Regions from separate parts of the Streptomyces sp. NPDC015125 genome, predicted to be linked through region 1. Evidence: riboswitches for the same ligand, from Rfam matches in the RefSeq annotation. Region 1 holds a riboswitch; the other holds the start of a gene.

Evidence for each region. Region 1 has a riboswitch for cobalamin ahead of ACF088_RS26470 (cobalamin biosynthesis protein). Riboswitches for the same ligand answer to the same signal wherever they lie in the genome.
Region 2: it holds a riboswitch for cobalamin, as region 1 does, so the genes downstream of both, metE (5-methyltetrahydropteroyltriglutamate--homocysteine S-methyltransferase) here and ACF088_RS26470 (cobalamin biosynthesis protein) in region 1, are expected to answer to the same signal.

The regions. Positions count from the first base shown of each region.
Region 1 is NZ_JBIBVF010000014.1:144,908-153,120, forward strand. It holds gene ACF088_RS26460 (putative cobaltochelatase) at 1-593, opposite strand, end outside; gene ACF088_RS26465 (cobyric acid synthase) at 664-2,229, opposite strand; gene ACF088_RS26470 (cobalamin biosynthesis protein) at 2,240-3,301, opposite strand; cobalamin riboswitch at 3,431-3,582, opposite strand; gene ACF088_RS26475 (hypothetical protein) at 3,785-4,228, shown strand; gene ACF088_RS26480 (caspase family protein) at 4,234-6,879, shown strand; gene ACF088_RS26485 (extracellular solute-binding protein) at 6,876-8,213, shown strand, end outside.
Region 2 is NZ_JBIBVF010000031.1:41,605-49,817, forward strand. It holds gene ACF088_RS38440 (Ig-like domain-containing protein) at 1-118, shown strand, start outside; gene ACF088_RS38445 (hypothetical protein) at 143-607, opposite strand; gene ACF088_RS38450 (aldo/keto reductase) at 845-1,903, opposite strand; cobalamin riboswitch at 2,081-2,268, shown strand; gene metE (5-methyltetrahydropteroyltriglutamate--homocysteine S-methyltransferase) at 2,439-4,763, shown strand; gene ACF088_RS38460 (phosphocholine-specific phospholipase C) at 4,972-7,029, opposite strand; gene ACF088_RS38465 (ATP-binding protein) at 7,809-8,213, opposite strand, start outside.

The sequences.
Region 1 (8,213 bases):
AGCAGCTGCGGCCGCAGCTCGCCCTCCTCGGGGTTCATGGTGCCGACGAGCAGGAAACGGGCCGCATGCCGTACGGAGACGCCTTCGCGCTCCACGTAGGAGGCGCCCATGGCGGCCGCGTCCAGGAGGAGGTCCACCAGATGGTCGTGGAGGAGGTTGACCTCGTCGACGTAGAGGATCCCGCGGTGCGCATCGGCCAGCAGGCCCGGCTCGAAGGCCTTCACACCCTCCGACAGGGCCCGCTCGATGTCCAGCGCGCCGACGAGCCGGTCCTCGGAGGCACCGACGGGCAGTTCGACCATCCGCGTCGGGCGGTCCTCGACGGCACCCGCCTCGTGCGGCCCGTCGGGGCAGCCGGGGTCGGGCGCGGCCGGGGCACAGGCGAAGCGGCAGCCGCTGATCACGTCCACGTGCGGCATCAGTGCCGACAGCGCACGCACGGCGGTGCTCTTGGCGGTGCCCTTCTCCCCGCGGACCAGCACACCGCCCACCGCGGGGCTCACCGCGTTCAGCAGCAGCGCCAGCCGCAGATCGTCCATCCCGACCACCGCGGTGAAGGGGTACTGCGGGGCGGTGTTGTGAGCGGTTGTCATGCTGTGTCGTCCTCCAGGTCGTCGGCCGGCTGCGTCTTCTGCGTCTGTCGCGGTCCTCCACTGCCTACCCTCATGGCGCCCCCGGAGGCACGAACGGCAGCCCCTCCGGTACCCCTTCCTCGATCAGCCGCAGCAGTGCGCCGGTGTCCGCGTGCTCCTCGATCAGATCGCCCAGCCGGTCGAGCTGCTCCTCGCGCAGGGCGGCGAAGGCGGTGTCGGGGGCCGGCACGAACGCCCGGCCCGCGTCCGCCGCGACGCGCCGCAGGAAGGCCCGCCGGAAGCCGTCGCTCTCCAGCGAGCCGTGCCAGTGCGTGCCCCATACGGAGCCGGTCCGGCACCCGTCCAGGCTGCGCCCCTGGCCATCGGACATGAACGACTCGTCCCCGCCGGTCACTTCGGCGACCCCGTGGTGGATCTCGTAGCCCGCCACCGGCTCGCCCAGCGCCTCGCCGACCGGCCGCGCCAGGGTCTTCTCCGCCGCGAACCGCACGCGGACGGGCAGCAGCCCCAGCCCGTCGACCGTGCCCGCCTTCGACTCGACGTCGTCCTCGATGCGCTCGCCCAGCATCTGGAAGCCGCCGCAGATGCCCAGCACCGGACGGCCCTCGGCGGCCCGCCGGACGACCGCGTCCGCCAGTCCGCGCTCGCGCAGCCACTGCAGCGCCCGGACCGTGCCCCGGGTCCCCGGCAGCACCACCAGGTCCGCATCGGCCAGCTCCTCGGCCCGGTCCACGAACCGCACCACCACGCCCGGCTCCGCGGCCAGCGCGTCCACGTCCGTGAAGTTCGACATCAGCGGTACGGCGGCGACCGCCACCCGCAGCACCTCGGCGCCGTGCGGCGGAGCCACCACGCTCTCGCGCACCGCGCCGCGCAGCGACACATGCAGGCCGTCCTCCTCGTCGATGCCGAGGCCGTGGGAGAAGGGCAGCACACCCAGCGTCTGCCGCCCCGTGAGACCGCGCAGCATCTCCAGCCCCGGCTCCAGCAGCGTCACATCGCCCCGGAACTTGTTGACGAGATAGCCGGCGACCAGCGCCTGGTCCTCCTTGGACAGCAGCGCGGTGGTGCCGAAGAAGGAGGCGAACACCCCGCCGCGGTCGATGTCACCGACCACCACCACCGGGATCCGCGCGGCCCGTGCCAGGCCCATGTTCACGAGGTCGGTACGCCGCAGATTGATCTCGGCGGGACTGCCGGCGCCCTCGCAGATCACCGCGTCGTGGGTACGCCGCAGCTCCGCCAGGCAGTCGGTGACCGTGCCGAGCAACTGCTCCTGGCGGCCCTCGTGGTAGCCCCGGGCACTGAGCTCGCCCACCGGCTTGCCCAGCAGCACCACCTGGCTGCTGCGGTCGCTGCCGGGCTTGAGCAGGACGGGGTTCATCAGCGCGGTCGGCTCCACCCGCGCCGCGGCGGCCTGCATCGCCTGGGCCCGTCCGATCTCCGCGCCCTCGCGGGTGACGAACGAATTCAGCGACATGTTCTGTGCCTTGAACGGCGCCACCCGCACACCCTGCCGGGCCAGCCAGCGGCAGATGCCCGCCGTCACCACGCTCTTGCCCGCGTCGGACGTCGTACCGGCCACCAACAGGCCACCGCCGACGGCTCCGCCCGATGCCTTGAACCGCCCGTTCACCGGGTCCTCCTCATGCGCCGGGCCTCCGGCTGTCGTGAGCCGTACGCGCCAGTGCGCGCACGGTCCTGGGCGTCACCGCACCCGTGGCCGGGCGGGCGGTGGCCACCGGGGCCCGTCGCAGCGCCCCGACCGCCAGCCGCGCCGCCACCGTCGTCGCCAGCGCAAGGACGCCCACCCGGCGCGAGAGCCGCACGGCCCGTTCGATGTCGGGCACCGCGACCGGCGGCGCCCCGCCGTTGAGCTGCGGCCGGTGCTCCACCCGTCCGCCGTAGGCCAGCGTGCCGCCCAGCCGTACGCCCAGCGCACCCGCGAACGACGCCTCCACCGGGCCCGCGTTGGGGCTCGGATGGGCGCCGCCGTCCGCTCGCCAGGCCCGCAGCGCACCGCGCCGGTCGGGCCCCGCGAGCACGGTGAGGGCGGCGGTCAGCCGGGAGCCGGGCCAGCCGGCGAGGTCGTCGAGCCGGGCCGAGGCCCAGCCGAAGCGGCGGTGGCGCGGCGACTTGTGCCCCACCATCGCGTCCAGGGTGTTCACCGCCCGGAACGCCACCAGGCCGGGCACCCCGCCCAGCGCGCCCCACACGAGGGCGCCCACCACGGCGTCCGAGGTGTTCTCGGCGACCGATTCCACCACCGCGCGGGCCATCTGGGACCCGTCCAGGGCCTGGGGATCGCGGCCGCACAGATGCGGCAGCCGCTCCCGCGCCACGTCCAGGTCGCCCGCCGTCAGCGCACCACCGACGGCCCGCGCCTCGCGGCCGAGCGAGGTGCCGCCCAGCACGGCCCAGACCGTCGCCGCGGTCAGCGCGATCCGGGCGCCGTCGCGCAGAGGGGCCGGGGCGGCCGCCCGTACGGTGCGCTCCAGCAGTGCGGCACCGGCGGCGGCACCGCCCGCACACAGCACGGCGTGCGCCGCTCCGTAGCCGCGGTGATCGCGCCACAGCCGGCGTTCGACGGCGCTCGCGGCCCGGCCGAAGGCGGCCACCGGATGGCCGCGCCGCGGGTCCGCCGCGATCAGGTCGCCGAGAAAGCCGAGGGCCGCGCCGCACGCATATCCCGCGTGTTCGCCGCGCATCGGGTCAGACCGCCGCTGGGGCGTGTCCAAGGGGCCCTGCGGCGGGCAGTGGAGATCTCGAAGGGCGGCCGGGCATGGCGGTGTGTCCTCACTCAGGGTCCGCGCCCTGGCTCGACGTGACGGCGACAAGAGTCTCCTGGCTCCCGGATCGGCGAAATCCTCCGGCCTTCCAGTCCTGCGTACGTCATCGGACGTACGCGAGGCGGACCGTGGCCTTCGCTGGAGGAACGCTCCCCGGTGACAGTGGCGGGACCGCGCCGGATTCACACCGGACTTCCTCAGCTGTCGCCGAATGGCTCCGGCAGTCCACCACGCCCCGCGATGCCCGTCAACTCGCCCTTGACCTGCAACGCTGTCCTGTGGCACGCGTTGTGGTGCACGCCACAGCGTGGCAGCGAGGTCACAGACGGTTGCCCCCGCCCCTGATCTCACGTCACTATCTGGTGCACGGTGGCGACGGGGCCGCCGGAAGGGGGCCGGGGGATGCCGCAGAGCGCTGACCGTCACGAGATCCGCCTCAGGATCACGGGCACGAACAATCCGGACCAGGACATCGAAGACCTCAGGGCCTGGCTGGAGCGCGAGCCGTGGCTGGACCGGCACGGCCACGACTGGCAGCTCCGGCCGCGGCCGGCGGACGAGAGCGACGACGGCCCCGGTGACATGGCCGTCGGCGTCGACGACCTGATCCTGGTCATCGTCGGCGCCGTCGCCGCCGAGATCACCAAAAGCCTCACCATCGCCCTGCAGGAGTGGCTGCGACGGCGCCGGGAGGAGCGCGACACCGGCGAGCGGCCCGCCGTCGCGGTCGGGGCCGGTGACGGGGACCTGTGCGCGCTCGGCGACGCGGGCCCGGGCGCCGCGGCCCCCGGGCACCCCGATCCCGGCAGCCCGGCGGACGAGAGCGGCAGCACCGACGGGGACTGAGCCGGATGTCCGAATACGACGCACGGGGCAAGGTCAACCGGGCGCTGCTGATCGGCGTCGACGACTACCGCACGCTGCGCCCGCTGCCCGCGGTGAAGGACAACGTCCGGAAGCTGGAGCAGGCCCTGCTCGCCCCCGGCGTCGATCTGTTCACCAAGGGCGAGGTCGTCACCTGCCGGCCCCAGGAGCCCTGGGAGGTGGAACAGGCGCTGGACACCGTCGTCCAGGAGGCGCGCGGGCTGCTGTTGGTGTACTTCTCCGGCCACGGCCGGGTGGCCAGCGACGGCGGCAATCTGCACCTCATGGTCGGCGCCTCGGAACGGCGTCACAAGACCGTCTCCTGGCAGCACACGGTGCTGTCCTATCTGGACAACGCACGGGCCGACCGCATCGTGATCGTCCTGGAGTGCTGTTACGCGGGCAATGCGAGCGAGGCCTTCCACTCCTGCCGCAACCCCACCTCGCTGCTGATGGCCGCGCAGCCCAACCGCCGGATCTTCAGCGGCGAGGAACCCACCGGGGGCAGTGTCTTCAACCGCGCCCTGGTCCGGACCCTGGAACGGGGCATTCCCGGCAAACGGTTCGTCACCTTCGAGGACCTCGTCCGGGCCCTGCAGGAACAACTGGCCGGTGAGCGGACCCCGATGGGCGACGTCTGGGAGCCGCGCTCGGCGAAGCAGAACACCGTCGACGACGTCATCCTGTCCTTCGCCACCCCCGAGGCCCGCCCGCCGACCCCGCTGCGGATCCGCTTACGCCGCCGGCTGAAGTCGTCCTTCCGGCACTGGCCCCGACTCCGGCACTGGCCCCGACTCCTGCTGATCCTGGCGATCATCTTCGTACCGGCCATCACGGGCATCGTCCTGCTCCGGCTCCCGCACGGCGAGGCGCCCTGTCCGCCCGCCCTCGAACTGCGGCTGCTCACCGCCCCCGAGGCCGAACCCGCGCTGCGCCGGGCCGCCTTCGACTACGAGATGTCCGAGACCAACACCCGGCCCCTCAACGGCGAGAGCGACCTCCCCGACGGCTGCCGCCGCGCCCAGATCACCGTCTACTCCGCCGCCCGCGACCAGGTCGACCAGGGCTTCGCCGCCGCCGAGCGCTGGCAGGGCGAGGCCCTGGGGACCGGGAGGGCCCGGCCGGCCGACAAGGGCATCGACCCCCTCAACCGGCCCGGACCACAGCCCGACATCTGGATCCCCGAGTCCACCGCCGACTACTACGAGGCCCGCCGCGGTATGCCCGCCACGGGCTCCCCGGCGACCCTGCACTACAGCGCCCCCGTCGCCTACACCCCCCTGGTCGTCGGCATCCCGGAGAACCGGCGGCCGGCCGACGTCGATCCGGCCCACGCCTCCTGGCCCGAGTTGCTCGACCGGACCGACGGCGCCCACCACGACCTCAGACTCCTGCGGCCCAGCCCGGTGCTGTCCGGCACCGGGCTGCTGCACACCATCGGCCTCTACCTCGCCCACGACGGCCCGGGCAGCACCTCGACGGGAGCGCCCGACCTCACCCTCGCCCGGCAGGCCGAGGAGCGGCTCTCCGCCCCGGGCAGCCAGTACGCGGGCAGCACCGAACTGCTGTGTTCGCTGCGGCCCGACACCGACAGCGACGCCGCCGGCTTCGTCGACCGCACGAAGTCCGCGCCCCTGGTATCGGAGAAGTCCCTCGCCGACTACAACCTCGGCCACGCCATCGGCAGTTGCCCGGCCCGCCCGTCCGCGCTCCCGTTCCGCAACCGCTACCTCGCCTACTACCCCGAGAACGTCCCCGCGCTCGACCACCCCCTGGTCCGCGTCGACTGGCAGGGCGCCACGGACGCCACCGTGCGAAAGGCCGCCGTGGCGCGCTTCGCCGGCTGGCTGCGCGACCCCGACGGCGGGCAGCGCACCCTCACCGCGCAGGGCTACCGCGGGGTGCGGGAGGCGAGCCCCCCACCGGGCTCACCGCTGCGGGACAGCCGCGCGGACGTCGACCCCGTCGGACGGATCGTGCCCTTCACCGCCGGCCCGGAGCAGGTCTCCCAGGTGCTGGACGGCTACGACAAGGCACAGAAGTCCAGCCAGGTGCTGATCCTCATGGACACCTCCACCTCCATGGCGGACGGCGGCAAGCTCCCGGTCGCCCTGAGCGCCGCCGGACGCGCCCTGGAGATGGCCGGCCCGCGCCATACCTACGGCCTGTGGGCCTTCCCGGACCGCGCGCACCCCGCCGACGCCGACGCGGTGCGCGAGCTCGTCCCGCCGGGCAGCGCCGACCCGGCCCCGGGCAAGGCGGCGCTGGACCGGATCGCCGGCGGCGAACTGGTCGAGCACGGCGCCGCGATGGAGGAGGCGCTGACCCGCGCCCTGCGCACGATGAAGAAGTCCCCGGCCGCCAACAAGGCCATCGTGCTCCTGCTCGACCAGGACGACGGCGCGGGCCGGCGTGCGGCGAGCGTGGAGCGGACGCTCAGCACCCTCGTCGAGGAGAAACCCGAAGTGCCCATCCTGGCGCTGGTGATGGGCCAGTCCGGCTGTGACACCTTCGCCTTCCGGCAGCTGGCCGGCGCCTCGCACGGACAGTGCGTGCCCGCCGGCCCGCAGGCCGTCGACACGCTGGCCGGCCGGATCGCCTCCATCGGCACGGCCGCCCAGGGGGACCGATGACCGCTGTGCGCACCACCGCGCCCGCCGTCCTGTTGTGTCTGCTGCTGACGCTGGCGGTGAGCGGCTGTACGCCGGGGGAGCAGGACGTCCCGGAGAAGGGCGCGATCGTCTTCGCCACCGGCCGCGACCTCAGCAGCTCCGGCATCCGCCAGGACCTGATCCACGCCTGGGAGAAGGAGCACGGCCGCACGGTCCGGATCGTCGAACTCCCCGACACCGCCGACGGCCAGCGCAGCCAGCTGCTGGCGGCGGGCCAGTCCGGCAACGGCGGGTACGACGTGCTCAACCTCGATGTGGCCTGGACCGCGGAGTTCGCCGAGGCGGGCGTGATCCGCCCCTGGCCCGCGAGCCTGGACGGGGATTTCCTCGGCAGTGTGGCCAAGACCGTGGAGTACGACGGCAAGGTGTGGGGGGTGCCCTTCAACACCGACGCCGGGCTGCTCTACTACCGCAAGGACATCCTGCGCGCGTACCACCACGGCGCCCCGTCGGACTGGGGCGAACTGAAGGACGTGGCGATCGAGGTGGCAAAGGACTACAACCACAAGGCGGCCCGGGACGCCGCCGCCGGCAAGAAGAAGCGGCCCACGATGTACGGCATGGTCGCCCAGCTGCGGCCCTACGAGGGGCTGACCGTCAACACCCTGGAGTCGGCCTGGGCCCACGGCGGCGACCCGGAGGCCACCAGCTTCACCAAGGGCGAGCAGGTCGGCGCGCTGCAACTGGGCGTCGCGGAGCTGAAGAACCGGCTCGATTCGATCATGCCGCACGAGGCCACGGCCATGGACGAGACGGAGAGCCGCCGCTGGTTCGCCGACGGCCGCGCGCTGTTCATGCGCAACTGGCCGGTCGAGTACGCCTCGGTCGCCGAGAAACTCACGCCGGGCAAGGAGTTCGACGTCACCCAGCTGCCCGCCCGCCCCAGCGACGGCAAACGGATGTCCGTGCTGGGCGGGCAGAACCTCGCGATCTCCGCGGGCAGCAAGCGGCCGGCCGGCGCCCGGTCCCTGATCGAGGCGCTGACCGGTGCGGGCAGCGAACGCTGTCTGCTGGAGCGGGGATTCGCGGCCACCCGCGACTCGGCGTACCGGGACGGGCCCACGGCGCCGCGCTGCCCGCTGCCGCCCCGCGATGCGGAGCGCGGCGTCCCGGGAGCGCCGGAGCCGCGCCCCGACCCCCGCACCCTGCACGAGGCGCTGCTGGCGGCCGAACCGCGCCCGCGCAGCGCCCACTACCAGACCTTCAGCAAGGTCGTTCAGCTCGGGGTGTCCGCCTTCCTCAACGGCCGCGGCGGCACGGCCATCGCCGACCAGTTGGCCCGGGAGGCCGATGAC
Region 2 (8,213 bases), on a different contig from region 1:
CTCCACGGTCGAGGTGAAGGGCACCAGCAACACCAACAAGACCGACGTCGGCAACGGCCTGGAGGTCTGGCAGGAGAGCTGGACGCAGTGGCAGCAGCGCAGCGCGCTGCAGCACTGACCCGGGCGGCCGTCGTTCAGCCGGTCATCTGCGGTGCCTGGCGGGGCCGCGGGTGCGGGTGAGCAGCAGGAAGACGGTGGCCAGGACGGCGATGGCCTGGGCCAGGGCCGCGAGCTGTTTATCGGCGCTCCAGCCCGGTTCGTACATGTCCGGCAGCGGTCCCGGCGCGCCGATGTCCACGTAGGTATAGAGGAGCAGCAGCGCGAGTCCGCCGGTCGCGACGAGCCAGGCGAAGGTGTCGCCGGCCGGCCGGCGCCAGATCAGCACGAGCACGGCGGCGAGTGCGGCGAGTGCGGCCTCGATACGGAAGAGCAGACCCTGGCTGATGGTCGCCGTGACCCCGTCGTACCAGCCGGCGAGCCGGGCGTGGACGTAGGCGTCCAGTGCCAGCCCGGCCGCCGCCAGCAGCCGTGCCACACCGCGGGCGGTCCGGCCGGACCGCCCGCGGCCGGGCCGCCCGCGGGACGGTACGGAGTCGTCTGGTGCCACGGCTTCTCCAAGCCTCTCTCATCGGGCGCCCGTCTCCCTCGGACCGGCCCGCCCTGCCCCGTCGGTCCGCACACACCTCAATAGACCGCAGACGCCGCCGCCCGGCCATCCGGGCGGCGGCGTTCGGCGTAGCGGGCGGGCCGACGGGCGGGCAGGCGGGCGGGCCGACGGGCAGGCAGGCGGCGAGATGTCCGGGCGGGCGCCGACGCCGTTCCGGGCGGGGCGAGACGGCGCCGGTCAGCGGATCTCGCTCGTCGTACGGCGGTAGGTGGAGCGCCGGTCCTCGATCTCGGCCCAGCGGTCGCCGTAGACGTTCTCGGTGATGCCCGGCTCCCGCAGGAAGTCGTGCGGGAAGCCCAGCGGTACCGCGCTGCACCGGTCGAGCCGCGCCTTCGCATCGGCGTCCAGCGTGACCTCCACCGCGGCGAGGTTGTCGAGCAGCTGGCTCTCCTTGGTGGCGGCGATGATCGGAATGATGTTGCCGGGCCGGCTGCGCAGCCACGCCAGCGCCACCTGCGCCGGGCTCCAGCCGCCCTGCTCGGCGATCTCCAGCACCGCGGTGACGGTCTCCTCGGTGCGGTGGTCCGGCCGGTCCGTCTCGCCGACGACATCCAGCCGGCCGGTCTCCCCGCGGCGGTACTTGCCGGTGAGCCGCCCGGCCGCGAGCGGCGCCCAGGCCAGCACGGCCAGGTCGAAGGCGCGGGCCTGCGGCAGCAGTTCGCGCTCGGGCGTCCGCTCCAGCAGGTTGTAGCGCAGCTGCGAGCCGGCGAACGCGGTCCAGCCGCGCAGCTCGGCAAGGGTGTTCGCCTGCGCGATCTCCCAGGCGGGCCAGTCGGAAACGCCGAGGTAGAGCACCTTTCCCGAGCGCACCAGGTCGTCGAGCGCCCGCATCACCTCCTCCACGGGCGTGAAGTTGTCCCGGGCGTGCACCCACAGCACGTCGAGGTGGTCGGTGCGCAGCCGCTCCAGGCTCTCCTCCACCGACCGGACCAGGTTCTTGCGGTGGTTGCCCGCCGCGTTCACATCGCCCTTGCGGGTCGCGCAGGTGTATTTGCTCGCCAGCACGAAGCGGTCCCGGCGGCCGTCGAGCAGCTCCCCCAGGATCCGCTCCGAGGCGCCCTCGGTGTAGTTGTTGGCGGTGTCGATGAAGTTGCCGCCGGCATCCGCGTAGGCGTCCAGGATCCGGCCGCTGGTGTCCTTGGCCGCGCCCCAGCCCCAGTCCTCGCCGATGGTCATGGCACCCAGGCTCAGCTCGCTCACCCGCAGGCCGGTCCTGCCGAACAGTGTGTAGCGCACGTGGTTCCCTTCAATCGGTCCAGCTCTCCGGTCGTGCGCTCACGCTAGGAGCTGGAGCGCGCTCCAGCGCAAGGCGCGGCCGACGGTCGGGCCCGGTGCCGGCCTCGTCGATGGCGCGATCCGGGCGGGTCGTCCAGGGCACGCCCTGGGGAGACATGCCCTAGGGTGGGCCGGGCAACTGGTTCGCCCTGTCCACCAGGCAGGCGCGTCGCAAGAGGGAACCCGGTGGAAGTCCGGGACTGCCCCGCAGCGGTGAGTGGGAACGACCGCCGTCATACGCACTGGGCCCGGCCGGGTCTGGGAAGCGATGGCCAGTAGATGTCCGCCCTTGGCGGACGTGCCCGCGAGTCCGAAGACCTGCCAGTGCCCCCGTGCGACCGGTGCACGGGGAGATCACGGTGACCTCGAGGGCGGGTCGGCGGACATCAGACGGGTACGTCCGGCTTGCTTGCGCCGGGACCCGTCCGGATTGCCGTCCCTTCGCGTCCTCGACCGTCCCGCGGTCCATGGAGACATACTCGCGAAGGAGAGTTCCGTGACCAGCACGTCCGCAGCCGCGGCAGCACGCGCCACCGTGCACGGCTACCCCCGTCAGGGGCCGAACCGTGAACTGAAGAAGGCCATCGAGGGCTACTGGAAGGGCCGCGTCAGCGCCGACGCCCTTCGCGGCACCGCCGCCGAACTGCGCCGGGGAAATTGGCGGCAGCTCGCCGAGGCCGGTGTCCACGAGGTGCCGACCGGCGACTTCTCGTACTACGACCATGTGCTGGACACCAGCGTCATGGTCGGCGCTGTCCCGGACCGCCACCGCGACGCCGTCGCCGACGACGCCCTCGACGGCTACTTCGCGATGGCCCGCGGCACCCAGGAGGTGGCGCCGCTGGAGATGACCAAGTGGTTCGACACCAACTACCACTATCTGGTGCCGGAGTTGGGTCCGGACACGGTCTTCGCCGCGGACTCCGCCAAACAGGTCGCCGAGCTGACCGAGGCGCTCGGTCTCGGTCTGGCCGCCCGCCCCGTCCTCGTCGGACCGGTCACCTACCTGCTGCTGGCCAAGCCCGCGCCCGGTGTTGCGGCCGGCTTCGATCCGCTGACCCTGCTCGACCGGCTGCTGCCCGTCTACGCCGAGGTCCTCGCCGATCTGGGGGCGGCCGGGGCCGACTGGGTGCAGCTGGACGAGCCGGCGCTGGTGCAGGACCGCTCCCCCGCCGTGCTGAACGCCGCGGCCCGCGCCTACCGCGACCTCGGCGCCCTCCCCGACCGCCCTCGGCTGCTGGTCGCCTCGTACTTCGACCGGCTGGGCGAGGCGCTGCCGGTACTGGCGAAGGCGCCCGTCGACGGTCTGGCGCTGGACTTCACCGGTGCCGCGGCCGGCAACCTCGGGGATCTGGCGGCGGTCGGCGGACTGCCCGGCAAGCGGCTGGTCGCCGGTGTCGTCGACGGCCGTAATGTGTGGATCAACGACCTGGAGAAGTCGCTGGCCACGGTGGGCACGCTCCTCGGCCTGGCCGACCGGATCGATGTCTCGACCTCCTGCTCCCTGCTGCACGTCCCGCTGGACGCCGCCGCCGAGCGCGATATCGACCCGCAGATCGCCCGCTGGCTGGCCTTCGCCCGGCAGAAGACCGCGGAGGTCGTGACGCTGGCGCGCGGTCTGGCGCAGGGCACCGACACCATCGCCGCCGAACTCGCCGCCAACCGCACCGACCTGGCCTCCCGGGCGAATTCCGCCCTCACCCACGACCCGGCCGTGCGCTCCCGGGCCGCCGCCGTCACCGACGCCGACGGCCGCCGTTCGCAGCCGTACGCCGGGCGGGCCGCCGCCCAGCGCGCCCACCTCGGGCTGCCGCTGCTGCCGACCACCACCATCGGCTCGTTCCCGCAGACCGCCGAACTGCGCACCGCCCGCGCCGACCTGAGGGCCGGCCGGATCGGCACCGCGGGCTACGAGGAGCGCATCTCGGCCGAGATCCGCGAGGTCCTGGCCTTCCAGGAGAAGGCCGGCCTCGATGTCCTGGTGCACGGCGAGCCGGAGCGCAACGACATGGTGCAGTACTTCGCCGAGCAGCTCACCGGCTATCTCGCCACCCGGCACGGCTGGGTCCAGTCCTACGGCACCCGCTACGTCCGCCCGCCGGTCCTGGCCGGGGACATCTCCCGGCCCGAGCCGATGACGGTCCGCTGGACGACGTACGCCCAGTCGCTCACCGACCGGCCGGTCAAGGGCATGCTCACCGGCCCGGTCACCATGCTCGCCTGGTCCTTCGTCCGCGACGACCAGCCGCTGGGCGAGACCGCACGGCAGGTGGCCCTCGCCCTGCGCGACGAGGTGGCTGACCTGGAGGCTGCGGGAACGTCGGTCATCCAGGTCGACGAGCCCGCGCTGCGCGAGACCCTGCCCCTGCGCGCCACCGACCACGCCGCGTACCTGGCCTGGGCCACCGAGGCGTTCCGCCTCACCACCGGTGGAGTCCGCCCGGACACCCAGATCCACACCCATATGTGCTATGCGGAGTTCGGCGACATCCTGCGGGCCATCGATGACCTCGATGCCGATGTCATCAGCCTGGAGGCGGCCCGCTCCCATATGCAGGTCGCCGGGGAGCTCGCCACGGCGGGGTATCCGCGCGAGGTGGGTCCCGGTGTCTATGACATCCACTCGCCGCGCGTACCGGGCGTGGACGAGGCAACGGCCCTGCTGCGCAAGGGACTTGAGGCCATCCCGGCCGAGCGGCTGTGGGTCAACCCCGACTGCGGTCTGAAGACCCGTGGCTGGCCCGAGGTGCGGGCCGCCCTGGAGAACCTGGTCGCCGCGGCCCGCGAGGTCCGCGGGAGCCTGCCCGGCGCGGCTTCCTGACGGCGGCCCGGGCCGGGGCCGGCGCCCGGGGGGTGCCGGCCCCGGCCCGGGCCGCAGGGAGCCGCGAACGGGGCCGGCTGTGGCGCCGAGACAGGCGGGCAGCGGGCCGTACGACACGGGTCCGGCGCGCCGGACCCGTGTCGTCCGCCCTTTGCCATCCGTCCTTCGCCATCCGTCCGCCGGCGGCCGCCCGCCGACATCCGTCCGCTCAGCCGGTGATGATCGCCGGGTCGCTCACGCCCGACTCACCGTTCTCCACATGGCCGGCGAACCGGCGCAGGAAGGTGCTGTCGGTGTCGGCGGCGACCGACAGGTCGTACCAGCGCTTGCTGCTGCGCAGGTCGACCGGCTTCTTGACGGTGGCGCCCGCGCGGACGGTGTAGGTCTCGCTCGCCCCGCCGTAGGCGTGGGTGACGGTGAGGTGGCAGTCGGTGCTGCCGTGGTTGGTCAGGGTGAGTTCGATGCGGCCGGCGGTCGCGTCGTGGCGGGCGGTCACCTCGGGGCCGGCCTTCTTGCCGTCGCCCTTGAAGGAGCGCAGGAAGCCGTTCGGGCCGAACACCGAGAGGTCGTAAGTGCCCTTGGAGTAGGAGGTGTTCCAGGTGTCGGAGATCTGCTTGCCGGCCTCCGTGGTGTACGTCCAGGGGCCGTCGGTGCGGTTGCCCGCGGTGACGGTGAAGCAGGCACCGGCCTTGTCGCCGCCGCTGAAGGTGAGCGTGTAGCGCCCGGTGGAGGGAGCGGCGGCCCCGTCGACGAGCGGCGCGTACGGCAGCGGACGGGACGGCCGGGAGCCCGGCTCCTGCTTGGGCAGCACGGGGTTGGCGGGCGGCTTCGGCACATAGCTGTCGTGCCGGTCCTTGTCCGGCGGCCGGAAGCCGTCGGTGGCCGGGAGCGCGGCCGGCTTGGTGTCCTCCAGGCCGAAGTCGAAGGCGGAGGTCAGGTCGCCGCAGATGGCACGCCGCCACGGCGAGATGTTCGGCTCGTGCACACCGAAGCGGCGCTCCAGGAACCGGATGATGGAGGTGTGGTCGAAGACCTCGGAGCAGACGTAACCGCCGGTGCTCCAGGGTGAGACGACCAGCATCGGAACGCGCTGGCCGAGGCCGTAGGGGCCAGCGGAGTAGGTGGCGTTGCCGCCGAAGCTGTCGAGCTTGCTGTCGACGGTCGACTTGCCCTGGTCGGCGGAGGCCGGCGGGAAGGGCGGGAGGACGTGGTCGAAGTAGCCGTCGTTCTCGTCGTACGTGATGAGCAGGGCGGTCTTGCTCCACACCTCGGGGTTGGAGGTGAGCGCGTCCAGCACCTGCGAGACGTACCAGGCACCGTAGTTGGCGGGCCAGTTGGGGTGCTCGGAGAAGGCCTCGGGGGCGGCGATCCAGGAGACCTGGGGGAGCTTGCCGGCCTTCACATCGGCCTTGAGGTGGTCGAAGTAGCCGTCGCCCTGCTTGGCGTTGGTGCCGGTGCGGGCCTTGTCGTAGAGCGGGTCGCCGGGCTTAGCGTTGCGGTACTGGTTGAAGAAGAGCAGCGAGTTGTCGCCGTAGGTGCCGCGGTAGGCGTCCTCGATCCAGCCCCATTTGCCGTCGGCGTCCAGGCCGTCACCGATGTCCTGGTAGACCTTCCAGGAGACCCCGGCCTTCTCCAGCCGCTCCGGGTAGGTGGTCCAGCTGTACCCCTCCTCCTCGTTGCCCAGGACCGGGCCGCCGCCCGAGCCGTCGTTGCCGACATGGCCCGAGAACATGTAGTAGCGGTTGGGGTCGGTGGCCCCGATGATCGAGCAGTGGTACGAGTCGCAGATGGTGAACGCATCGGCGAGCGCGTAGTGGAACGGAATGTCCTTGCGGGTCAGATGGGCCATCGTCCCGGTGCCCTTGGCCGGGATCCAGCTGTCGTACTTGCCGTCGTTCCAGGCCTTGTGACCGCCCGCCCAGTCGTGGTTGAGGCCCTCGATGAACTGCATACCGAGGTTCTCGGCGTCCGGGTGGTAGGGCAGGACGTCCTTGGAGCCGTCCGGCTGGTGCCAGACGGACTTCCCGTTGTCGAGGATGAGCGGGCGCGGGTCGCCGAAGCCGCGGACGCCCTTCATCGAGCCGAAGTAGTGGTCGAAGGAACGGTTCTCCTGCATCAGGACGACGACATGCTCGATGTCCTTGATGGAGCCGGAGCGCCGCGCGGCGGGGATGGCCGCCGCACGGGCGATGCTGCTCGACAGGGCCGAGACGCCCGCGGTGGCGCCGGCTATCTGGAGGAAACGGCGCCGATTCAGTTCAGCCATGACTTTGGGGACCTCATGTCGTGTGTGTGGGGGGGCGTTCGCGATAGGGAGATCGATGCTGTGCGGTGTTGCCGGGAGCTGTGAGGAAACCGGGTCAGCAGAGTGTTCCAAGAGGAACGGCGCCCGGGGAAGGGGGGGTGTCCCAGGTGTGACACATCGCCGTACGCGCGACGAACTCCCTGGTCGTGCGGGGCGGGTCGGCATCCCGGGGCAGGTGGGCACGGCGGTGCGCGGGAGGGCGGCGGGCGGAGCCCGGACGCGAGAGGCGGCAGGCGCGGCCGCACGTCCGCCGGGCGGCTTCGCGGCAGGGCAACGCGGGGCGGGTCAAGGCCTGGAACGGGGCGGGCGAGCATCCCTCCCACCGCCCCGGCGCGCCACGCTACGGTGAGCGGCGGGTGAACACCAGGGAGCTGAACACCTGGGACCGGACAGGCGTCACGTTCGGCGGCGCGGCGGGAGGTCCGGGTGCGGTGACGCGCTCGGCGGCGCGGGGCGGGGCGGGGCGGCGCGGGGCGGGCGGCGCGGCGCGGGGCGGGCGGCGCGGCGCGGGGCGGCGAACGCGACGGCACGACCGCACGACGGCACGACGGCACGACCGCCGCGGTGAACTCCTCAACTGCCGCGGCGGCGTAGCGGCGCGCCCGCGGGGGGGGGCCGGGCGGACGGATACCGGCCCGCCCGGGAGGCGTGACGGAGGTCGGCGTCAGCGCCTCGTCGGCGGGCCGGTGGCGGGCCGGTGGCGGGCCGGGCGAGTGGAACCAGAGGTGCGTCAGACGACGTCAGACGAGCAGCACCGCGGACGACGACGCCGGGGTGGCCTCGGCAGCGGCCGCGGCGGCGACCTCGGGCGCGGCCGCGGGGACGGGCTCGACGAGCGGCTCGACCGGTACGGCCGGAGGCATCGCCGGCTGGCCCTTCGCGTCGGGCACGCTGCGCAGCGGAGTGCGACTGGTCAGCCGGGACTTGCGGGTCGCCTCGACCCGGCGGGTGAACCAGATGACCTTGCCGTCCGGAGTGCCACAGGTGCCCCAACTGTCGCTGAGGGCCGCCACTGTGGCGAGTCCGCCACCGGCCGCGGAGCGTAGTTTCGGCAGCCGCGGGCCCTCGTCGGCGACGGACGCGGTGAGGTGGCGGCCGCTCCAGCGGAGTTCGACGACGCACCGGGCGTCCGGGCCGATATGGCG